DNA from 4 places in the Paraburkholderia sp. EG286A genome. Region 2 is predicted to be linked to each of the others. Evidence: predicted binding sites of a transcription regulator. Region 2 holds the regulator's gene; each other region holds the start of a gene.

Region 1 (5,969 bases), on a different contig from region 2:
CCGCCGCGTCGCGCAAGAAGGTGTATTGCGTGTTGCCGGTCGGGCGGGATGAAGTGGCGCGCTGGGTGCGCGAGACCGCGCTCGACCTCGATTCGCGCAACGTGTTTCTGCTCAAGCTGCGCGCCGATGCCGTGATCGGGCCGCTCGGCCTCGCCGAGGAACTCGCGCGGCTCATCGAAGAAAATCGTGCGCGGCTCGCGACCTATCGGGAGATCGAGCAGCGCGATTTTGGCGCGGCATCGCTCACGCGCGGGCAGCAGTTGCAGTACGCGATCCTCAAGGCGGGCATCCATACGCAGGAGATGTGGCTTGCGTGGGCGGAAGAGGTGCGCACGCTGGTGGAACCCCCGCAGGCACAGTGAAATGTGCCAGGTTGTCCGAAGTAATTCTCGCTTTGAGATTCGCGTCACGATCGCCGGCTCGACGATGTCCGAATGCGTGATGTTTCAGTCGTGTGAAAAAGACGCTTGACGGAGTGATCGAGGCACCCTATAATTCTTTTCTCTGACGGACGCGGGGTGGAGCAGTCTGGCAGCTCGTCGGGCTCATAACCCGAAGGTCGTAGGTTCAAATCCTACCCCCGCAACCAAACGTCTTAAGCAGCAAGGCCTCGTGCCAAACAATGAACCCGCTCTGAGCGGGTTTTTTGTTTTCTGCGGCTCGAAGCTGCAACGAGCGCCATCGCTAGGCACCTGCCTCGCCTCCAATCGCCCAATCCACCGCGGCCTGCGCGTGCAACGCGGTCGTGTCGAACACCGGCAGTGCCGAATCGTTCTGTCCAATCAGCAGCGTGATTTCCGTGCAGCCGAGAATGACCGCCTGCGCGCCGCGTGCCGCGAGGTCTTCGATCACGCGCTGATACACGCGCCGCGACTCTCCATCCACGTTGCCGTGACACAGTTCGTCGTAGATGATCCGGTGCACGTCCGCGCGATCGTGTTCGTTCGGCACGATTGCTTCGATGCCGTGCGCCTCGCGCAGTCGCCCCACGTAGAAGTCCTGTTCCATCGTGTAGCGCGTGCCGAGCAGGCCCGCCCGCGTGAAGCCCGCGGCGCGCAGCGCCTGGCCGGTCGGGTCCGCGATATGCAGGAAGGGGATCGAGATCGTCGCCTCGATCGCCGCGCGCACGCGGTGCATCGTATTCGTCGCGAGCAGCACGATCTCGGCGCCGCCGCGTTCGAGCTGCTGCGCGGCCTCGGCCATCTGCACGCCCAGCGCGTCCCAGTCGCCCGCGCGCTGGAGCGCTTCGACCTGCGCGAAGTCCACGGTCACCATCAGGCTGCGCGCGTTGTGATGGCCGCCCAGACGCGCCTTCGCGTGGCGGTTCAGCAGCCGGTAATACTCGGCCGACGATTCCCAGCTCATCCCCCCAATCACGCCGATCGTCTTCATCGATTCGTTCCTCGCTCTCGTGGCCTGTTCAGTCCGCACGAGTATAGGCCCGCGCAGCCAGCAGTCCAGAGACGGTCTGGCCGATCCGAAGCGGTACGGGAGCCGATAAAGGGCGCGGACACTTGTCTTGAAAATAGTACTGTGTTTTTGTACAGTATCGAGACCGTGAACTCGCCTTCTTCCGACCTCGCGCCGCCGGCTGCGCCCGCCCCGGAGCGCTCCGCCGCCGCACTTATCGCCGCCGCTCGCAAGATCATCCATTGCGATTGCGACTGCTTCTATGCGTCGGTCGAAATGCGCGACGACCCCTCACTGCGCGGCCGTCCGCTCGCGGTGGGCGGCCGGCCCGACCAGCGCGGCGTGATCGCCACCTGCAACTACGAGGCGCGGCGCTTCGGCATACATTCGGCGATGTCGTCGGCGCTCGCCATGCGCAAGTGTCCCGAGCTGCTGATCCTGCCCACGGCGATGGAGAAGTACCGCATCGCCTCGCGCGCGATCATGGCGATCTACCGCGACTACACGCCCGACGTCGAACCGCTCTCGCTCGACGAAGCCTATCTCGACGTCACGCGCGCCTCGCGCTGCAAGGGCAGCGCCACGCTGATCGCCGAGGAAATACGCGCGCGCGTGCGCGAAACCGTAGGCGTGACGGTATCGGCCGGCGTCGCGCCCAACAAGTTCATCGCCAAGATCGCCTCGGACTGGAACAAGCCCGATGGCCTCTTCGTCGTGCGCCCGCCTGAAGTCGATGCCTTCGTCGCCGCGCTGCCCGTGCGCAAGATCCACGGCGTCGGCAAGGTCACGGCCGCGAAGCTCGAAAACCTCGGGCTCACGACCTGCGCGCAACTGCGCACGTGGTCGTTGTTCGATCTGCATCGGCATTTCGGCGTCTTCGGCAAGCGGCTCTACGAACTCGCGCGCGGCCTGGACGACCGGCCTGTGCGAGCCGATCAGGAGCGCAAGTCGGTGAGCGTCGAGACGACCTACGTGAACGATCTGCTCACGCTCGAAGCGTGCAGCGAAGAGCTCAAGCGGCTTGCGGTGCAGCTCGACGCGCGCATCGAACGCGCGGCTTGCGCGCACGCGGTGCGCAAGCTCTTCGTGAAGATCCGTTTCGCCGACTTCCAGCGTACGACGGTCGAGTGTGTGGCCGACGCCGCCGATGTGCGCACCCTTCTGCTGATGCTCGAAAAAGGGCTCGCGCGGCGCAAGCTGGCGGTGCGACTGCTCGGCGTGGGCGTGCGGCTCGAAGAGGACAACCCGGCGTTGCGCGGGCAATTCGCACTCTTCGACGACGATCCCGCGGAAGACGACGGTCCGATCGCGCCCGTCTGACGCCTGCGCGTAGAGGCGGGCCACGCCGCTGGCGGCGTCATTCTGGCGTCGATAGAATCGACGCGAGTCTTAACGAAAGTGCCACGCCAGAACAAGGAGCCGCAGATGGACCTGATCATTCGCCGCGCGGTGCTCGCGCATGCGCATCCCGCCGGGTATCCCACGGTGGATATCGGCATCGAGGGCGGGCGCATTACGGCCGTCGAGCCGCAGCTCACGACGGCGGCGCGCGAGGAGATCGATGCCGCGGGTGCGCTCGTGAGCGCGCCGTTCGTCGATGCGCATTTCCACATGGACGCCACGCTTTCGTATGGCCTGCCGCGTGTGAATGCGTCGGGCACGCTGCTGGAGGGCATCGCGCTATGGGGCGAGCTCAAGCCGCATCTCACGCAGGAGGCGCTCGTCGAACGCGCGCTGCAGTACTGCGACTGGGCCGTCGCGCGCGGGCTCCTCGCGATCCGCTCGCACGTCGACGTATGCGACGCACGGCTGCTCGCGGTCGAGGCGCTGCTGGAAGTGAAGCGCCGCGTCGCGCCGTATCTCGATCTCCAGCTCGTGGCGTTTCCGCAGGACGGCGTATTGCGCAGCCCCGGTGCCTTCGACAATCTCAAGCGCGCGATCGCGATGGGCGTGGACGTGGTGGGTGGCATTCCCCACTTCGAGCGCACGATGGCGGAGGGCGCCGAATCGGTGCGCCTGCTCTGCGAGTTCGCCGCCGACAAGGGCCTGCGCGTGGACATGCATTGCGACGAGTCCGACGACCCGCTCTCGCGCCACATCGAAACGCTCGCGGCGCAGACGCATCGGCTGGGCCTGCATGGGCGCGTGACTGGCTCGCATCTCACCTCGATGCATTCGATGGACAACTACTACGTGAGCAAGCTGATCCCGCTCATGCGCGAGTCGGGTGTCGCGGCGATTGCGAATCCGCTCATCAATATCACGCTGCAAGGGCGCGCCGATACCTACCCGAAGCGCCGCGGCATGACGCGCGTGCCCGAGTTGATGGCGGCAGGCGTGACCGTCGCGTTCGGCCACGACTGCGTGATGGACCCGTGGTACAGCTTCGGCTCGGGCGACATGCTCGAAGTCGCGCACATGGGCCTGCATGTCGCGCAAATGACGGGCACCGACGCCTCGCGAGCCTGCTTCGATGCGGTGACCGTGAATGCCGCGACGATCCTCGGCCTCGAAGGCTACGGCGTGGCGCCCGGTTGCGCGGCGAACCTCGTGGTGCTCGACGCGCGCGATCCCATCGAGGCGATCCGGCTGCGCGCGGCGCGGCTCGCGGTCGTGAGCCGGGGCAGGGTGGTGAGCCGGCAGCCCGCACAGCGCGCGGCGCTTGCGCTCGAAGGACGGCCGCAAAGCGTCGATTTCAGGCTGCATCGATAAAAGGCGCGGCAATAAAAAACCGCGCATGGGTTGCCCACCCATGCGCGGTTTTCGTTCGGATCGCTTACGAACGAGTCACGTGATCACTGCTGTGACGGCGGCTGCTCCATGCCGTTGTGGCGCAGCAGCGCGTCGATGTTCGGCTCGCGGCCGCGGAAGGCCTTGAACGATTCCATCGCCGGGCGGCTGCCGCCCACTTCCAGGATTTCCTTGCGGTAGCGCGTGCCGGTCGCTTCATCGAGCACGCTCGACTTCGCGGCTTGTGCGGCTTCCTCGAAGGCCGCATAGGCATCGGCGGAAAGCACTTCGGCCCACTTGTAGCTGTAGTAGCCGGCTGCGTAGCCGCCCGCGAAGATGTGGCTGAACGTGTTCGGCCAGCGCGAGAACGGCGCCTGCGGAATGACGTGGTAGCGCTCGTTGATCTCGCGTGCCAGGTCGTTCGCGCTCTTGCCCTTCGAAGCGTCGAAGTCCACGTGCAGCGCCATGTCGAACATCGAGAACACGATCTGGCGCAGCGTGCCGAGACCGCTCTGGAAGTTCTTCGCGGCAAGCATCTTGTCGAAGAGTTCGCGCGGCAGCGGCTTGGCCGTCTCGACATGCGAGCTCATTTCGCGCACCACGTCCCATTCCCAGCAGAAGTTTTCCATGAACTGCGAGGGCAATTCGACGGCATCCCACTCCACGCCGTTGATGCCCGACACGCCCAGTTCGTCCACCCGCGTGAGCATGTGGTGCAGGCCGTGGCCGAACTCGTGGAACAGCGTAATGACTTCGTCGTGCGTGAAGCACGCAGGGCGGCCGCCGACCGGGGCCGAGAAGTTGCACGTGAGATACGCGACGGGCGTTTGCACGTCATTGCCTTCGAGCTTGCGGCGCGAGCGGGCGTCGTCCATCCATGCGCCGCCGCGCTTGCCTTCGCGTGCATAGAGGTCGAGATAGAACTGCGCGACGAGCGTGCCGTCCGCGTTTTCCACGCGGAAGAAACGCACATCGGGATTCCATACCGGCGCGGTGTCCGGGCGGATGCGCACGCCAAACAGCGTTTCCGTGACCTTGAACAGGCCCTGCAGCACGAAGTCTTCCGGGAAGTACTGCTTCACCTCGTTTTCCGAGAACGAGTAGCGCTTCTGGCGCAGACGCTCGGCGGCGAATGCCATGTCCCACGGCTCGATCTGCGTGAGGCCCAGTTCGCTCGCGGCGAATTCGCGCAGCTCTTCCCAGTCCTTTTCGGCGTGCGGGCGCGCGCGCGTGGCGAGGTCTTCGAGGAAGCTCATCACCTGGGCCGGCGTTTCCGCCATCTTCGGCGTGAGCGAGACTTCGGCGAAGTTGTTGTAGCCGAGCATTTTCGCTTCTTCGGCACGAAGCTTCAGCTGCTCCTCGATGATCGCCGTGTTGTCCCATTCGGTCTTGCCGCCGCCGTAGACGGGGCCAAGCTCGGACGCGCGCGTGACGTAGGCGCGGTACATCGTCTCGCGCATCGCGCGGTTTTCCGAGTACTGCAGCACCGGGAAGTACGAGGGGAAGTGCAGCGTGAACTTCCAGCCTTCCTTGTTCTCGCGCTCGGCGGCTTCGCGCGCGGCGGCGATCACGTCCTCGGGCAGGCCCGCGAGGTCGGCTTCAGTCGTGGCATAGAACGCGTAGCCGTTGGTCGCGTCGAGCACGTGGTCGGAGAAGGCTTTGGCGAGCGCGGCCTGGCGCTCCTGCAGCTCGGCGAAGCGCGGCTTCTGGTCTTCGGGCAGTTCCGCGCCGGAGAGGCGGAAGTCGCGCAGCGAATTGTCGAGGATCTTCTTGCGCTCGCCCGAAAGCAGCTCGAACGAGTTGTGATTCGTAATGGCCTTGTACTTCTT
Region 2 (5,969 bases):
CGCCCACGCGCGCGTCGGCCTTGCTTTCGAGGCGCGCGAATTCGAGCAGCGGCGCGACGAGGTCGCGCGTTTCGCGCGCGGACAAGCCGAAGTAGCGGCCGAACACGAGCAGGTTCTCGCGCACGGTGAAGTCGGGGTCGAGATTGTCGAACTGCGGCACCACCCCCACGCGCTGGCGGGCGTGGCGTGCGCGCGCCGGCACCGGCTCGCCGCACAGGCTGATGCGACCCGCATCGGGCGAAACGATGCCGAGCAGCATGCGCAGCGTCGTGGTTTTCCCCGCGCCGTTCGGGCCGAGCAGTCCGAAGCACTCGCCGGGAACGACGTCGAACGACAGGCCGTTGACGACCGCCCTGTCTCCGTAATGTTTGATGACCTGCTCGAATTCGATGGCGGGTGCTGGCATGGACCGGTTGAACGTGAGTCGAACGGGCATCGCGCGAGTCGCTCGAAGTACCGAACGAAAAATCGCACGAAACAAGGCGGCCCATTTTAGTGCATTGCTGCGTGGCGGGTCGGGCCTCGCTTCGAAGCGGTTTGACAATGCAGGGGCAAATGCATGTCACGGCAAGCATTCAGCACTGAGCAAGATGCGTGCGCCGGTCGCGACACATCTGGCGTTTTTCGATGCACACCTGGCGTTTTCCAGCCCTTGCATGTGGAATTGCGGCGCACCATCATGAGAATCGCACAGCCTGCAAATCACGCGGGCGGGGAGAAGCGATCATGGCGAGCTATAAAAAAATTCTGCTCTGTTACGACGGCTCGCGCGAAGGCCGCAAGGCACTGCGTTGCGGCGCCGATCTTGCACTCGATCTGCAAGCCGAGACGCATTTGCTCTCGGTCGTCGACATGCGTTCGACGATCGCCCAGAGCGCCGGCCTGTTGACCGACGTGGCCTGCGGCCGCTTCGAAGAAACGGCGCGCGAGATCCTTCAGGAAGGCGTGGACTGGCTAACCGAGCGCGGCGTGCGCGCTCAGGGGCATTTCGCGTTCGGTCATCCGATCGACGAAATCGCGAATCTGGCCAACGAGCTGAATGCCGACCTCGTGGTGGTGGGCCACCGCTGCCGCACGGGGCTCTCGCGCTGGTGGATGGGCGCGGGCAACACGCCGCTGCTCGACCGCGTCTCGTGCAGCATTCTCGTGGCGTGTTCGTCGGCGGCTGAGGAAAAGCAGCAGCAAGCCGCCGCATAGCGGATCAAGCGGGCCGGTTCGTAGAGAACCGGCCTGGCTCGGCTGTCATTGCCGGTCTGTCTCAGTTCGAGACGTTGCCTTCGTCGAGCTCGACGGCCGAGAGCTTCCACGAGAAGAGCCCGTGACGCTGCAGGATGGCGGCGTAGTGCTCGCCCGTACTGTCGCGGTCCCACGTGAGCGCGAACTCGTTGAGGCCGCGATAGCCGGCCGTGGTCACTGGCCGGGCCTCGGGCGCGGGATTGCCGGATGCCGCCGGGGCCGGTGGCGCGGCAGAGGCGGGTGCCGATTGCGCCGGTTCCGCCGATTGCGTGGATGGCGCGCCGGATTCCGCCGGTGGCGGCGCGTGCGGCCGGTCGCCGGGCTTGCCCGTCGGCGGCATGCCATCGAGCAGGGCGGCCACGCCTTCCGGTGTGGCGTAGGCATCGACGAGCGGACTAATCAATGCCGCGCCAATCACGGCGCCGAGGATCAGCAGCGGATTGCTGCTGTGCTGCCCCTCGACGCGCCGATGCAGCATCTCGCCCACCTGCTGTTTCAGGCTCAGGCGCAGCGCAGGGTAATCGACGTACTCGTTGAGCGCGACGGCGTCACGCGCGTCGGCGGCGGCTTTCATGTGCTTCACCGCGATATAGGGCGACGCATAGGCGTAGCCGATCGCGGCAACCACCATTGCGACGGCAACCGTGATCGCAACGGGTTTCTTCCAGCCTTGGGTCTTACGCGGGGTAGAGAGAGATTCCGTCATCGGCATAGGGCAAATCGTTCAAACACGATGTTGACCGCAAACCAGGCGAAACGATCCCGCCCGTAACCTCTTCTCACATTTAAGCCGTGTTGCCGCTTACTTCGCGAGCGCCGCGGGCAGGTCGCTGTGCTGCTCGGCGATGCAGCGGTCGATCGCGCGGCAAACCGCGTCGACCGTGCCGACGAGGATGAGCCGCGACGGGCCCTGATAGACGCGCACGGGCGCGCGGCGCATGGGCTGTTCGGTGTTGAGCGTGCTGTTGAGCGACACGCGCGCAAACGCGGGCTGGGCCGAGGGCAGCACGGGCAGGTCGGCCGTGCTGGCCGCCACCATCTCTGGCGAGTCTTCGAAAAGCGAGCCGCTCAGCGCGGCAGCCGAACCGCGCACTTCGCGGACCGCGCACGAGGCGATTCCACGGAGATGGCGAAGACGGCCGAATTGGCGGAAGGGCAGCAGGCGGGCAAGGCGTTCCATGACTCTCTCCAGGTAGTGCGCAGACGGTGCGTGCGCAAACTCTGCGTGAACTGCGCGCAGACGGATTGCTTAGAATTCGGTGGGGCGGATCAGGCCGACCGCAATGCCTTCGAGCGCGAATTCCGCGCTGCCGGCCTCGACAAAAATATTGTCGTAGTCGGGGTTCTCGGCGATCAGCTCGAGCCCGTTCGGACGGCGCTTCAGGCGCTTCACGGTGACGTCGTCGCCAAGGCGCGCCACGATGATCTGGCCGTCTTTCGCTTCGGCCTTCTTCTGCACGGCGAGCAGGTCGCCGTCGAGGATGCCGGCGTCGCGCATGGACAGGCCGCGCACCTTCAGGAGGTAGTCGGGGCGGCTCGAGAAGAGCGCCGGGTCGCACATGTAGTTCTGCGAGATGTGCTCCTGCGCGAGGATCGGGCTACCCGCCGCGACGCGCCCGACGAGCGGCAGCGAGAGCTGCATGATGCTCGGGTGCGGGAGCGTGAACTGGTGCGGCAGGTCGTCGGGCCCCGGCACGAGGCGGATGCCGCGCGAGGCGCCCGCAGCCAGTTCGATCACGCCCTTGCGCGCGAGCGCACGCAGATGCTCCTCCGCGGAGTTGGCCGAGCTGAAGCCGAGTTCCGCCGCGATCTCGGCACGCGTGGGCGGGAAGCCCGTGCGTTCGATGGCCCGGCGAACCAGATCGAAAACCTGCTGCTGTCGTGCGGTGAGTTTGGTCATGGCGCCACTGTATGTTTGAACAGGTAACTGTATTTTTATACAGTACTCGCCACTTTTCAAGTGTTACTTGAAGTTCATCGACTGAGCGTTGCCATCAGGCCGCTTTCCCGTGTTTGCGCGGATGAAACCGCGCTCCAGCAGCGACTTCCTCTGTCCTTACCACTTTTGCGTATTAAAAAATGAAAAAACATCATTTTTAATAATGTAAGCGGATCGCTAGACTGGCCTCCATCGTTAGCTGCAACTCAACAATGAGCGCAAACGAGCACACACGAGAACGGAGAACAGATAGATGGGCACGACACATACGGGGCGCGCGGGCTGGCTGAAAACACTGGCGGCAAAACTGGTCATCGGCGTTGTGCCGCTCGTCGGGGTCACGGCGATGGCGGCCATGACGCCCATCGCCGCTCACGCGGATACCTCGCTGCTCAACGTCTCCTACGATCCGACGCGCGAGCTGTACCAGGACATCAACGAAGCCTTCATCAAGCAGTGGAAGGCGAAGACGGGCGAAACGCTCACCATCAAGCAGTCGCATGGCGGCTCGGGCGCACAGGCGCGCTCGGTGCTCGACGGCCTGCAGGCCGACGTCGTGACGCTCGCGCTGGCATGGGACATCGACGCGCTCGCCAACAAGGGCATCGTCGCGAAGGACTGGCAAAAGCGTCTGCCCGACAACGCCTCGCCGTACACGTCGACCATCGTGTTCCTCGTGCGCAAGGGCAACCCCAAGCACATCAAGGACTGGGACGATCTGACCAAACCGGGCGTCTCGATCGTCACGCCGAATCCGAAGACCTCGGGTGGCGCGCGCTGGAACTATCTCGCGGCGTGGGCGTATGCGTTGCACCAGCCGGGCGGCAGCGAGCAGAAGGCGAAGGACTTCGTCACGAAGCTCTACAAGAACGCGGGCGTGCTCGATTCGGGCGCACGCGGCGCGACGACGAGCTTCGTGCAGCGCGGCATCGGCGATGTGCTGATTGCATGGGAGAACGAAGCATTCCTCTCGCTCAAGGAATTCGGCCCGGACAAGTTCGAGATCGTGGTGCCCTCCGTGAGCATTCTGGCTGAGCCGCCGGTCGCCGTGGTGGACAAGGTCGTCGACAAGAAGGGCACGCGCAAGGAGGCCGAGGCCTACCTGCAGTTCCTCTATAGCGAAGAGGGCCAGGAGATCGCCGCGAAGAACTTCTACCGTCCGCGTTCGGACAAGGTCCCGGCGGCGCTCACGGCGAAGTTTCCGAAGCTCAAGCTCTACACGGTCGACGACACCTTCGGCGGCTGGCCCAACGCGCAGAAGACGCATTTCGCAGATGGCGGCGTGTTCGATTCGATCTACCAGCCGCAGTAAAGTTGTCAGGCAGTACGCGGTCCGCATAACGACGTGACCGCATAACAACGAAGCGCGCCTACGGGCGCGCTTTTCGGCGCGAATTGGCAACGCACGAATCGCGCAACCCATGTCTGGACGATGAGCATGACAACGTTTCGATTGCGCAAGCCCAGTGCGCTGCCTGGCTTCGGCTTGACGCTCGGCATCACGGTGGCTTACCTGAGCCTCGTGGTGCTCATTCCGCTTGCCGCCACCTTTCTCAAGACGGCGACACTCGACTGGAGCCAGTTCGTGCGCGCCGTGTGGTCGCCGCGCGTGATCGCGTCGTACCGGCTCACGTTCAGCGCCGCGCTCGGCGGGGCACTGATCAATGCGGTATTCGGCTTCCTGCTCGCGTGGGTGCTCGTGCGCTATACGTTCCCGTTCAAACGGGTGATCGATGCGCTCGTCGATCTGCCGTTCGCATTGCCCACTTCCGTGGCGGGCATTTCACTCGCCGCCGTGTATGCGGGCAACGGCTGGATCGGCCAGTTCCTGCAGCCGCTCGGTCTGAAGATCGCCTTCACGCCGCTCGGCGTGCTCGTGGCGCTGACCTTCATCGGCTTGCCGTTCGTCGTGCGCACGGTGCAGCCGGTGCTCGAGGACTTCGAGCGCGAACAGGAAGAGGCCGCCGCGTGCCTCGGCGCCTCGCGCTGGCTCACGTTCCGCCGGGTCGTGCTGCCCGCGGTGCTGCCGGCGCTCCTCACCGGCTTCGCGCTCGCGTTCGCGCGTGCGCTGGGCGAGTACGGCTCGGTCATCTTCATCGCCGGCAACGTGCCGATGAAGTCGGAGATCACGTCGCTGCTCATCATCACGAAGCTCGAGCAATATGACTATGCGGGCGCGACGGCACTCGCCGTAATGATGCTCTGCGTGTCGTTCGTCATGCTGTTCCTCATCAATTCGCTGCAGTGGTATTTGCAGCGCCGCACGAGCCGCGGCGTCTCGGGCGGCAGCACGCCGAATGCCGTGGTGGGCGCTACCGTCGCGGGAGGTGCGCAATGAGCACGCTGCCGCAACAACGCAGCACGCGCCGTCCCGACCCGGTCACCGAATCAGCGTGGGTGCGCTGGCTGCTGACTGGCATCGCGCTCGCGTTTCTCGCACTGTTTCTCGTGGTGCCGCTCGTCGCCGTGTTCTGGCAGGCGCTGTCGAAGGGCATTGGCTTTTACTTCACGTCGCTCGTCGATCCCGACGCGCTCGCCGCGATCAGGCTCACGCTCATCACGGCGGCGATCGCGGTGCCGTTGAATCTGGCGTTCGGCCTCGCGGCTTCGTGGGCGATCGCGAAGTTCGAGTTTCGCGGCAAGGCGCTGCTGACCACGCTGATCGACCTGCCGTTTTCGGTTTCGCCCGTGATTTCGGGGCTCATCTACGTGCTGCTGTTCGGTGCGCAGGGCTGGCTCGGGCCGTGGCTCGAAGACCACGACGTGCAGATCATCTTCGCGGTGCCGGGCATCG
Region 3 (5,969 bases), 760 kb from region 2:
CGATACGCCCCGCCCCCACGCGCGACGCGCGCCGGTGCACGACGCTTTCGGCAAAGCGCGCGTCGGAGAGCCAGCCCTCGCGTTCGAGCGAGTCGAGCAGCACTTCGAGTGCGTCGGCGTCTTCGGTGTACGGCATGAGCTTGCGCGAGAGTTCGGCGCGGCTGTATTCGCGGCGCGAGAGATAGCCGAGCGCGCGGCCCTTGAGGGAGCGCTCGGGGCGCTGCTTCGCCGTGGACGACTTTTCGCGCTCGCTGGCGCGTGCGGCGCGGCTGGCCGAGCTACGCTCGTATTGGTCGCCTTGCGGCGCGCTGGATTCGCGCGCTGTTTCGAGCGGCGCGCGACGCGATCGCTTGAATGTTGGTTCGGACAGCGGTTCTGGCGGCAGGCTTGCCGCCGCTTCATCCGCCCCGCCGAAGAAAGCCTCGAACGGGACTTCGAAGACTGCGCCGCCATCGTCGCTGAGATCGGCGGGCGACGAATACGCGGCGCCAGAATGCGCAAAGCCGCGATCGCCCGGCTGGGCGTCGCGGCTCAAATGGCTTGAGCGGCTCGTGCGCGAGTCGGCAGGCTTGACGGCGGAGCGCCGCTCGGCGCCCCTGTCCGCAGGCGAACCCGCTCGCGGGTTAGCCTGCTCGCCGGAAGGCGAGGACATGTGTGACCCGCCCTTGCGCATCAGCTTGCCTTATCTACGAGAGCCTCGTGGACTTATTCTTCGTCAGCGACTTCGACTTCGCCGGAATCCTTGACGCCGTCCGGCATCGTGCTCACGCCAAGCGATTCGCGGATGCGGTTTTCGATCTCGCGAGCAATGTCCGCGTTCTCGCGCAGGAATTCGCGTGCGTTGTCCTTGCCCTGGCCAATGCGCTCGCCGTTGTAGCTGTACCACGCACCCGCCTTGTCGACGATCTTGGCCTGCACGCCGAGGTCGACGATTTCGCCCTGACGCGAGATGCCCTCGCCGTAGAGAATGTCGAACACGGCTTCGCGGAACGGCGGCGAGACCTTGTTCTTCACGACCTTCACACGCGTTTCGCTGCCGATCACTTCGTCGTTCTTCTTGATCGAACCGATGCGGCGAATGTCCAGACGTACCGACGAGTAGAACTTGAGCGCGTTGCCGCCCGTGGTGGTTTCCGGGTTGCCGAACATCACACCGATCTTCATGCGGATCTGGTTGATGAAGATCACCATGCAGTTCGTCTTCTTGATCGTGCCGGTGAGCTTGCGCAGCGCCTGCGACATCAGACGCGCCTGCAGTCCCGGCAGCGAGTCGCCCATTTCGCCTTCGATTTCGGCCTTCGGCACGAGCGCCGCGACCGAGTCGATCACGATCATGTCGATCGAGCCCGAGCGTACCAGCGCGTCGGTGATTTCGAGCGCCTGCTCACCCGTGTCCGGCTGCGAGATGAGCAGTTCGGGCACGTTCACGCCGAGCTTGGCGGCGTATTGCACGTCGAGCGCGTGTTCCGCGTCGATGAACGCCGCCGTGCCGCCGAGCTTTTGCATTTCGGCGATCACCTGCAGCGTGAGCGTGGTCTTGCCCGACGATTCCGGACCGTAGATCTCGACCACCCGGCCGCGCGGCAGACCGCCCACGCCGAGTGCGATGTCGAGGCCGAGCGAACCGGTGGAGACTACCTGGATGTCCTCGACCGCTTCGCCGTCGCCGAGTCGCATGATCGACCCTTTGCCGAACTGCTTTTCGATCTGCGCGAGCGCGGCGGCCAGCGCCTTGCTCTTTTCAGCAGTCAGCCCAGCCGAGCCTTTCTTGCTATCTTCCATGAATCGTCCTTTGCTATGATGAACGGCGTCTCGTGACCTTGCGCACGCCTCATTCGGGCTAATGCACACGAACGCAGACACTGTATAAAAAAACAGTGGTTTTGGCAAGCCTTTCTGGCGATCCAGAACCGCGAATTTCGGGAGACCGCCGCGCGTCGCCTGGCCGCGCCTTCAAGGACGCGGCGCGGCGCGGGTGTTACGAGCCTGACTACGAGGTCAAAACGCCTCGAAGGCGACGCTGGCGCAACATGCGAATCCTCATTGCCGAAGACGACAGCATACTCGCGGACGGGCTCGTGAGATCACTCCGCCAATCAGGCTATGCCGTTGATCACGTGCGTAGCGGCGTGGATGCCGATACCGCCTTGTCGATGCAGTCGTTCGACCTCCTGATCCTCGATCTGGGCCTGCCGAAAATGCCGGGCCTCGAGGTGCTGCGCCGTTTGCGCGCGCGCAATTCCAACCTGCCCGTGCTGATCCTCACCGCCGCCGACAGCGTGGACGAGCGCGTCAAAGGCCTCGACCTCGGCGCCGACGACTACATGGCCAAGCCCTTCGCGCTCAACGAGCTCGAAGCGCGCGTGCGTGCGCTCACGCGGCGCGGCGCGGGCGGCGGCCCGACCGTCGTGCGGCATGGCGCGCTGGCGTTCGACCAGGTGGGGCGCATTGCGCGCATCAACGACCAGGTGCTCGACCTTTCCGCGCGCGAACTGGGCGTGCTCGAAGTGCTGCTGCAGCGGCTCGGGCGGCTCGTTTCGAAGGAGCAGCTCGTCGACCACCTGTGCGAATGGGGCGAGGAAGTCAGCAACAACGCCATCGAAGTCTACGTGCACCGGCTGCGCAAGAAAATCGAAGCGGGCGGCGTGCGCATCGTGACCGTGCGCGGGCTCGGCTACTGCCTCGAAAAGGAGGCGAAGGACACGCAGGCCGGCGCAAGCCAGACACCCGCCGGCACGCCCGACGCCGCGCCGGCGATGCCGGCCAGCCACTACTTCAAGTAGGCGGGATCGACGATGGCCGGGCGTCCTCCCATCGCGCGCGCCGTGCCGCCCAAGGGCGCCGCAGGCGTGGCCGGTTCGGCCGGCGACAGCGCCCCGGGCGCGACCGCATTCGCGGCCGACGCCCTCGACGACGACGCGCGCGACGCCCGCTACGCCAATCCGTTCGCCCCGCCCGACGAAGCCGAAGCCGCCGCCGAGGCGCGCCCGCGCTCGCTCTTCGGCGAGATTCTCGACTGGATGCTCGCGCCGTTGCTGCTGCTCTGGCCGATGAGCATCGCGGTCACGTATCTCGTGGCGAAGTCGATCGCCAACGGCCCCTTCGACCGCGCGCTCGAAACCGACGCCTATGTGCTCGCGCGCCAGATCCAGCCGGTGAACGGCGTGGCCGAGCTGACGCTGCCCGCCTCCACGCGCGACTTCCTGCGCGCCGATAACGTCGACAGCGTGTTCTATCAGGTGCTCGGCAGCCGCGGCGAGCTGATCGGCGGCGATCGCGACATGCCGCTGCCGCACGACGACGACCGCCCGCCGCCGGGCCTCGTCGAGTTCCGCGACGACACGCTGCATGGCATCGACATCCGCGTGGCCTATACGACGGTGGAACCGACGCACCCGAGCGCCGGCGATCGGTCAGGTCAACCCGTGCTCGTGCAGGTCGCGGAAACGCTCGACAAGCGCCGCCAGCTCGCCAACGACATCATCAAGGGCGTGATCCTGCCGCAGTTCGTGATCTTGCCGCTCGCGATCCTGCTCGTGTGGTTCGGCCTCTCGCGCGGCCTCGCGCCCCTGCACGCGCTGCAGTCGAACATCCGCATGCGTCGGCCCGACGATCTATCGCCGCTCGAAGCGCGCCGCGCCCCGCCCGAAATCGAGCCGCTCGTCACCTCGTTCAACGACCTGCTCACGCGGCTCGAACAGAACATGGAGCTGCAAAAGCGCTTCATCGCCGACGCCGCGCATCAGATGAAAACGCCGCTCGCGGGCCTGCGCACCCAGGCCGAACTCGCGCTGCGCCAGAACGCGCCCGCCGAAGTGCACCGCTCGCTCGAGCAGATCGCGACGAGCTCCGAGCACGCCGCGCGGCTCGTCACCCAGCTGCTGGCGCTCGCGCGCGCGGAAAACCGCATGTCGGGGCAGGTCTTCACGCCGGTGGACGTGGCCGACGTGGCGCGCCACGCCGTGCGCGACTGGGTGCAGCCGGCGCTCGCCAAACAGATGGACCTCGGCTACGAAGGCCCCGAAACGGCCTGCGGCAGCGAGGAAGGCGATGGTGAAGCGGCGCGCGTCGAAGTGGACGGCAACCCGGTGATGCTGCGCGAGATGCTCTCGAACCTCATAGACAACGCGATCCGCTATACGCCCGCGGGCGGGCGTATCACCGTGCGTGTGCGGCCCGAGCCCGCGGCGGGCGTGGTCCATCTCGAGGTGGAAGACACGGGCATGGGCATTCCGTCCGCCGAGCGCGAGCGCGTGCTCGAGCGCTTCTACCGCATTCTCGGGCGCGACGGTGAAGGCAGCGGGCTCGGGCTCGCGATCGTGCGCGAGATCGCCACGATGCACGGCGGCACGCTCGCCATCGACGATCACGTCTATCAGGACACGCCGCGCCTTGCCGGCACGCTCGTGCGCGTGACGCTGCGGCTGCGCACGCGCGCTTGAGCGGCATCGCCGGCGCTTTGGCGGCGAAACCACCGCAAAACTGACGGATCGCGTCAGAAAACCGGGATGGGACTTACCCTTATCCGATCCGCGACGCACGAGTCAAAGCTCGAACTTTATAAGATGTTAAAAACGGAATGCGCGATTTTACTGGCGCATTCCGCGAACATAACCGATTAGACCCCACTCCGATACCACCCTCAGAAACCCACACGCGCGTCAGAAGCCCGTAAGTTTCCATTCCAATAATGCTCCGCAGGACCGCGGGTCTACGAGTCGCCTGCCCGACGGACCACACGCATATCAATACTGGAGACATCTATGGCAACCGTTGGCGGACAAGTCTCGCACGCGCCGATGACCAGCGACGAAAAACGCGTGATCTTCGCGTCGTCGCTCGGCACCGTGTTCGAGTGGTACGACTTTTACCTGGCCGGATCGCTTGCGGCCTTCATCAGCAAAAGCTTCTTTTCCGGCGTCAATCCCACGGCCGGCTTCATCTTCACGCTGCTCGGCTTTGCCGCCGGCTTCGCCGTGCGTCCGTTCGGCGCGATCGTGTTCGGGCGCCTCGGCGACCTCGTGGGCCGCAAGCACACGTTCCTCGTCACGATCGTCATCATGGGTGTCTCGACCTTCGTGGTCGGTTTCCTGCCCGGCTACGCGTCGATCGGCATTGCCTCGCCGGTGATCTTCATCGGCATGCGTCTGCTGCAGGGCCTCGCGCTCGGCGGCGAGTACGGCGGCGCCGCGACCTACGTCGCCGAACACGCGCCGCCCGGACGCCGCGGCTTCTACACCTCGTGGATCCAGACGACCGCCACGCTCGGCCTGTTCCTCTCGCTGCTCGTGATCCTCGGCGTGCGCACGTTCGTCGGCGAAGAACAGTTCGCCGCGTGGGCCTGGCGCATTCCGTTCATCGCCTCGATCCTGCTGCTCGCCGTTTCGGTGTGGATCCGTCTGCAGCTCGACGAATCGCCGGCGTTCAAGCGCATCAAGGCGGAAGGCAAAGTCTCGAAGGCGCCGATCAAGGAAGCGTTCGGCCAGTGGAAGAACCTCAAGGTCGTCCTGCTCGCCCTCTTCGGCCTCACGGCCGGCCAGGCCGTGGTCTGGTACACGGGCCAGTTCTACGCGCTGTTCTTCCTCACGCAAACGCTCAAGGTGGACGGCTCGAGCGCCAACATCCTGATCGCGCTGGCGCTGTTGATCGGCACGCCGTGCTTCCTGTTCTTCGGCGCGCTGTCGGACAAGATCGGCCGCAAGCCCATCATCATGGCCGGCTGCCTGATCGCGGCGCTCACCTACTTCCCGATCTTCAAGGCAATCACGCACTACGCGAACCCGGCGCTCGAAGCCGCCACGCAGCGTGCGCCGATCGTCGTGATCGCGGATCCGGCCGAGTGCTCGTTCCAGTTCAACCCGGTCGGCACCTCGAAGTTCACGAGCTCGTGCGACATCGCCAAGAGCGCGCTTTCGAAGGCCGGCCTGAACTACGACAACGTGGCCGCCCCGGCAGGCACGCGCGCGCAG
Region 4 (5,969 bases), on a different contig from region 2:
CGCCGAATACATCGCGCGGGCGCGCTCGGGCAGGTTGTGCGCTTCGTCCACCAGCACGCTCGCGCGCCACTGGTTGTGCGCGGCGAGCATGAACAGCATGGCGCTCGCGTCGAACCAGTAGTTGTAGTCGCCGACGATCACGTCGCTCCAGCGCGCGAGTTCCTGGCCAAGGTAGTAGGAGCACACGGCATGCTCGCTCGCGACCTCGCGCAGTGCTGCGCGATCGAGCCGCACGCGTTCGAGCGCCGCGGCACGCGCGGCCGGCAGACGGTCGTAGAAGCCGCGCGCGAGCGGGCACGATTCGCCATGACATGCCGCTTCGGGATGCTCACAAGACTTTTCGCGCGCGACGAGTTCGAGCACGCGCACGGGCACGTGCACTCGTTGCGCATCGGCGCTTGCTTCGTCTTGCGCGCTTGTGAGCGTGGCGAGCGCATCGAGCGCCAGTTGGCGCCCTGAGCTTTTTGCGCTCAGAAATACGACCTTGTCGATCGCCGCCCGCGGCAACGCCTTCAACTGCGGAAAGAGCGTGCCGATGGTTTTGCCGATGCCGGTGGGCGCCTGCGCGAGCAGACAGCGTCCCTGGGTCGCCGCGCGCCAGACGGCTTCGGCAAGGTCGCGCTGGCCGTGTCGAAACTGCGGATGCGGCAGGCTCAGCGCGGCGAGCGCGGCGTCGCGCGCGGCGCGGTGGGCGCTTTCCTGCTCGGCCCATGCGACGAAACGGCGGCATTGCGTTTCGAACGCGGCGCGCAATTCCGGCGCGCTCGCCTGCTCGACGAGCGCCGTTTCGCGGCCCGAACCGATGTCGTAGTACACCAAAGCGAGTTCGAGCGCGTCGAGGCCGAGCTTGTCGCACAGGAGCGCGCCGTAGACGCGCAACTGCGCCCAGTGCAGCGCGCGCTGATTCTCGCGCATCGCATCGAGGTCGCCGCGATAGGTCTTGAACTCTTCGAGCCTGCGCCGCGCGGGATCGTAGCCGTCGGCGCGGCCGCGCACGGTGAGTGATTCGAACGTGCCGGCAAGCGCGACCTCGGTCTCGTAGCCGGGCGGGCGGCGCGCGGCGATGGCCGCGTGGCCGGCGCGGCCATCGCTGGCGTCGGGCGAAGGCGTGAAGCGCAAGTCGAGGTCGCCGCGCTTCGCGGTGAACTCGCACAGCGTGCGCACGGCTACTGTGTAGCTCATGGCGCGGGCAGCGCCTGGGCGGCGCTGTCGTCGGCTTCATCGGCTTCGTTGGCTGGGTCGGGCAGGTGGGGCCAGCGCACCTGCAACACGGAAACCGGCATGCCGTGCTGCACGCAATAGGCAAGCCAACGGCGCTGGTTGTCCTGCAAACGGTCGCCGGGGCCTTTCACCTCGATCAGTTCGTAGCGCCGCTCGTGCGGCCAGAAGCGTACGAGATCGGGCAGCCCCGAACGGTTGGCAACGGGTTCGCGCAGCAGCCGCTCGAACCACAGGCGCAGATGGGCGGCGGGGAAGCAGTCGAGGGCGAGCGTGAGCAGTTCGTCGCTCAACGCGGGCCAGGCGACGAACGGCGACTGGGTGCCGGATTTTTCCGCGTAGCGCCGCAGAATCGAGTCGCGGTAGGCGTGCGTTTCGAGTTCGGCGAGACAGGCGTCGAACTGCGAGGCACGGCGTGCGACGAAGTCGGGGGCGTGAAGGTCGGCGGGGCCGCGCTGGAACGGATGGAAGAACGCGCCCGGCAGCGGCGCGAACAGCGCGGGCCAACAGAGCAGGCCGAAGAGCGCGTTGATCAGCGTGTTCTCGACATAGAACACGGGCGCTTGCGGCGTGGCGAGCGCGATGCGGGCGGCTTCCTCGACGCGCAGCGCGCCGGGCGCCGCGGGCAGCGAGAGTTCGAGCTGCGCGAACCCCGGCTCCGCGCTCGTCTTCGACTTCGCCCGCGTGCGGGCGAGACGCCCGAGTGTGCGTGCCGCGCGCTGCGCTTCTTCTTCGTTCGCGGGCGTATCGGCAATGGTCTGCGCCAGCGCCAGCGCTTCCTCGCGGCGGTTCAGCTGTTCGAGCACGCGCACGCGGCGATAGCGCGATTCAGGATGACCGCAGTCGAGATAAGCGCGCCACGCGAGTTCGGCTTCGCCCGCGCGCTCGGCTGCGAGCCCCGCGGCGTGACGCAGCTTGTCGTGGCGAGCGCGCAGCCACGCGTTGGCTTGCGTGCGCGGCGCCAGCGTGTCGAGCGCTTCGAGGGTTGCGCCGATGGCGGCGGCAGCGTCGAAGTCCTGGGTCCCCGCGCCGCTCTCGAGTCCGTCGCGGCAATCGCGCAGCGCCAGATACGCGTCGATGTCCTCGCGGCGCTGGAACGCGCGCGAGGCACGATCGAAGGGCACGCTTTCGTAGCGAAAGACGCCGAGGTCGGCGAGCACGAACTCCGACCAGTCCTGATGCAGGTTGCCGAAGAACATCAGGCGCAGGCGCTCGCAGAGCGGGGCGCTCGCGAACCGCAGCACGGTGTCGGGCGAGGCCGGGAACCACGCATGCCAGTCGCGCGGCTCGGGTGCGGCGGCATAGTGTGCATCGAGCGCCTCGAGCGTCGCCGAGCGTGTGGCGCGCGCTTCGAGCGCGATGCCGAGGCGCGGGGCGAGCGTCTGCAGTTCGGCTTTCGTGACCAGCGCGGCGAGCGCGTCGAGATCGAGCGCGGGTGCGTCGTCGAGCCAGCCCGCCGCGACGAGCGGTGCCGCCGCCGCGCGCGGGCAGCCGATCTCGTCGTACGCGAGACGGCTCGCGCGGAAATGGGGTCCCTTGCGCATCAGCATGCGCACGAAGAGCGCGCGCGACGCCTGCGGCATCTGGGCGAAATCGTCGGCGAAGCGGCGCTCGGCGTCGTCGAACAGGTCGGCGCAGCGCGTGTCGAGCCACGCTAGCGCACGCTCGAAGTTGGCGAGGTAGTAGAACGGATCGGGAGAGTCGGGAAGCACGCGCGGCACTGTATGGATATACAGCGGCGATGATAGCAGGGTCGCGCGTGAGCGCGAGCGCCGTCAGGGATTCCCCGCCCCGTACGCTACAATTGCCGCAGCCTGAAAATCGGATGAGCGATGAACAAACGTAACGCATGCTTAGCCGGCCTCGCGGCCGCCGTCACCCTGCTCGCGGGATGCGCGGCGCAGTACCGCAACACCAGCGCTTGCGAAGAGGCGATGCGTAGCCGCCTTGCCGAGACGACGCTCGGCGACCTCAAAGTCACGCATAGCGCGACGACGTATCGCGGCGCCCGCGTGGTGGTCGAAGGGCGCCTCGAGAACGGCGCGGCGTCGGCCGCCGTGGCCGCATCGGCGCCGTCTGCCTCGGCGGCTTCGGCCGCATCGGCAGCGTCGTCCACCGCGGCGCAGGGCGCCAACGAGGCGACCACGGTTACGGCGCCGACGGTGCAGGCGGCAGCGCTGCCCGGCACGATTTCGGTTCCCACCGCTCCGGTCGCCCAGGGCGGCGCGGCGGAGGGCAAGCCGACTACGCCGGTCGCGCTGCTGGCCGCAAAGCTCGGCATCAAGAAGGCCGCGGTCACGCCGGCGGCTGCGGAGTGCACCTTCAACGAATCGGGCCTCGCGACGTTCCGCTGGCTCGCACCGCCGAAACTCGCGAAGACCACGCCCGACCCGAACGCCGCGAACGACTAAATCGAACGCACGCGGCTCGCCGTGGCGCGGCTGCGGCGGCACCCGTCGCTGGCGCAATCCGCGCTCATGAAGGCCTCCCAGGAGGCCTTCGTCGTTTGTGACTGATGAGACGTAGGCGGCCGCCGGCGCGCTCAGAACGCGAAGAATGGTCCGCTGCCTGCAGGCGTGGCCTGCGAGGCGATCGCCGTGAACACGCGCCTCCCGAAGAAGAACGGCAGTCCCCAGCCGAACGCGCGACCGTTGTAGCCCGCGAGATTGCTGAAGGCCCAGTTGCCGGTGGCGAGCAGCGTCGTCGAGCTCGCGACCGCGAAGGTCACGGGAGCGCCCACGCCGTCGATGCCGGCTATCGTCGCGCCGAGGCTGACAGGCGAACTCGGGCAATACCAGAAGCCGCAGCGCGTCATCGTCGGGCTGTTGAAGTACAGCGCGTTCGAGCCCGTGTCGAGATAGCTCAGCGAGTAGACGGTGCCGTCCGATGTCGTCGTCTTCACATAGCCCGTGCCCGAGTTCGCGCGCAGCACGGTTGCACTGCCGAGCGCGTTGTTCGCCTGCGTGCCGATGCCGAAGATCATCGACCCGGTCAGCCCGGACGCGCCGCTGTCGGCCAGCGCCGGCAAGTCGATGATCACGCCGTTGTTGTCGGTGGCGAAGCCCGCCACCGGGTTGCTGACCTGTTGCGCAAGCGGTTGCATGCTCGCCGTGCAGCCGCTCGCGGGGCACGCGTAGTACCACGGCGTGACTGCCGCCCTGACGCAGGACACGCCGCAATCGGCGCTGAACGGCCCTACGCCGAGGATGCCGTTCGAGCGCAGCGTGGCGGCGCTGTTCATCGCGAGGCCGCTGCCGGCGCCGCGGCCGGCACGGCCGGGTCGGCGATCACCTGGATCGGCAGCGCGGCGGCGATTTCGCCCGCGAGCTTCACGTCGGCGCTGCGCACCGCGCCCCACGTGTAGCCCGTGCCGAACACGGCGCATTCGCCGGCGATGTCGGCCCCCGCGCCGGCTGGCACGGCGGGCAGCGCGAAGCCCGCCGGCAGCGCCGAAGCGAGCAGGCGCAGGCCCTGCGAGCCAGTATCGACCTGGACGTGGTCGACGCTCGCGCAGTCCGCGGTGCCCGGCACGCAGACCGTGACGCTCGTCATCAGCATGTTGCGCGTCGAGGTGGGCGTCGGGCCGACCGTGACGGCCACGACATTGGGCGTGGTCGATTGCGGCACGGTGCCGCTCGTGCCGGTGGTCGACGGCGCGCTTGCGACACCCGGGACGCTGGCGGGTGCCGTGGCGCCGGTGGTCGCGGACGCTGTTCCGGCATCGCCGCCACCGCAAGCCGTGAGCGCGGCGCAAAGCGGGAGGAGTGCGAGGAGGGCGTGGGGGGCGAGGCGCGGAGGGCGGGCTTTCATTGGAGATCCCCGGCGCTCACGCCCGCGGGCAGCGCGGCGGGCAGCCATGCCCGTCCCGCGTAGGCGCGCATATGGCCGCCGGCCGTCTCGACCACGACCTGAGCGCCGTCCACGCGCGCGGCATGCAGGCCGTTGCGGCCTGTGGCGTGAAGCGCCGCGGCGGCGCTGCGCCAGTCGGCTGCGTAACGGCCCAGCAGCGCCTCCACGTTGGGCTGAGCCGGCCCCTGCCACGTGTACGCGAAGACCGTCCCGGTCGCGCTGCCCACATAGGCGTTGATGGTCGTGCCGTTGTCGTCGACGTAACTGACGACGCGGCCGGCGCCGCCACCGACGCTGCGCAGGGCGGCGCCGGCCGGCACGGCTGCGGTGTCGCCGAGCGCGGCGCGGGCCGGCACGGCGGCGGTGAAGCCGAGGCAACTGAGCGCGCAGGCGAAGGCTGCGGCGCGGCCCGCCTGGGTGAGATTGCAAGTTTTCATGACGCTCTCCGGTCCTGCTTTTTATGAATCTTTTTTTTGAGATTTCGAAATGAAATTAGCACCAGGGTCGTTCTTGCGAGCGTCCCGGAGTGGGAGGGCGGCATAGCGCAAAGCAACGTTTTGGCGTGGAGCGGAGTTAATGCATTGATCCAAAAGGAAATTGGCGGCTTTTCAGCAGGTTGGCTGCGCCGGATCGAATGTCGATGAATGTTACGGTGCGGTCGGTTTGGGGAGCCGCGAGCGCGGTTCGGTGCGCGTCGCCGCGGCGGATACCGGGCCTGGATCGCGTGCCACCCCGTGGTTTTTGCACAGCGGGCCGCCGGACCGGTAAAATGTTTGGTTGATCCACGGAAACTGGCCGTGGCGTAGCCGAAGGGATTACCCGAACATGAGTGATTTTCATCAACGTCTTGCCGCACGCGCACTCGCGCTTCTGATGGCGGGCGGGCTGGTCGCCGGCTGCAG

Evidence for each region. The regulator LexA, encoded in region 2, represses DNA repair genes until DNA is damaged. The targets are predictions, from matches to a motif close to ACTGTATNNNNATACAGT.
Region 1: dinB (DNA polymerase IV) is a predicted target of LexA. The motif match lies at 1,531-1,548, and genes of this name have one in related genera.
Region 3: recA (recombinase RecA) is a predicted target of LexA. The motif match lies at 1,862-1,879, and genes of this name have one in related genera.
Region 4: AB4Y35_RS34500 (VRR-NUC domain-containing protein) is a predicted target of LexA. The motif match lies at 2,938-2,955, and genes of this name have one in related genera.

The regions. Positions count from the first base shown of each region.
Region 1 is NZ_JBFRCB010000009.1:157,875-163,843, reverse strand. It holds gene AB4Y35_RS34265 (PadR family transcriptional regulator) at 1-362, shown strand, start outside; tRNA gene AB4Y35_RS34260 (tRNA-Met) at 513-589, shown strand; gene AB4Y35_RS34255 (aspartate/glutamate racemase family protein) at 685-1,392, opposite strand; gene dinB (DNA polymerase IV) at 1,558-2,730, shown strand; gene AB4Y35_RS34245 (amidohydrolase family protein) at 2,836-4,122, shown strand; gene AB4Y35_RS34240 (M3 family metallopeptidase) at 4,206-5,969, opposite strand, start outside.
Region 2 is NZ_JBFRCB010000003.1:347,935-353,903, reverse strand. It holds gene nodI (nodulation factor ABC transporter ATP-binding protein NodI) at 1-406, opposite strand, end outside; gene AB4Y35_RS14335 (universal stress protein) at 727-1,197, shown strand; gene AB4Y35_RS14330 (DUF2939 domain-containing protein) at 1,259-1,942, opposite strand; gene AB4Y35_RS14325 (hypothetical protein) at 2,039-2,416, opposite strand; gene lexA (transcriptional repressor LexA) at 2,486-3,136, opposite strand; gene AB4Y35_RS14315 (sulfate ABC transporter substrate-binding protein) at 3,429-4,487, shown strand; gene cysT (sulfate ABC transporter permease subunit CysT) at 4,614-5,513, shown strand; gene cysW (sulfate ABC transporter permease subunit CysW) at 5,510-5,969, shown strand, end outside.
Region 3 is NZ_JBFRCB010000003.1:1,111,170-1,117,138, forward strand. It holds gene recX (recombination regulator RecX) at 1-652, opposite strand, end outside; gene recA (recombinase RecA) at 706-1,782, opposite strand; gene AB4Y35_RS17875 (response regulator transcription factor) at 2,031-2,783, shown strand; gene AB4Y35_RS17880 (sensor histidine kinase N-terminal domain-containing protein) at 2,796-4,442, shown strand; gene AB4Y35_RS17885 (MFS transporter) at 4,764-5,969, shown strand, end outside.
Region 4 is NZ_JBFRCB010000009.1:211,239-217,207, reverse strand. It holds gene AB4Y35_RS34505 (ATP-dependent DNA helicase) at 1-1,182, opposite strand, end outside; gene AB4Y35_RS34500 (VRR-NUC domain-containing protein) at 1,179-2,930, opposite strand; gene AB4Y35_RS34495 (hypothetical protein) at 3,051-3,629, shown strand; gene AB4Y35_RS34490 (DUF3443 family protein) at 3,761-4,459, opposite strand; gene AB4Y35_RS34485 (DUF3443 family protein) at 4,456-5,028, opposite strand; gene AB4Y35_RS34480 (DUF2844 domain-containing protein) at 5,025-5,504, opposite strand; gene bamC (outer membrane protein assembly factor BamC) at 5,893-5,969, shown strand, end outside.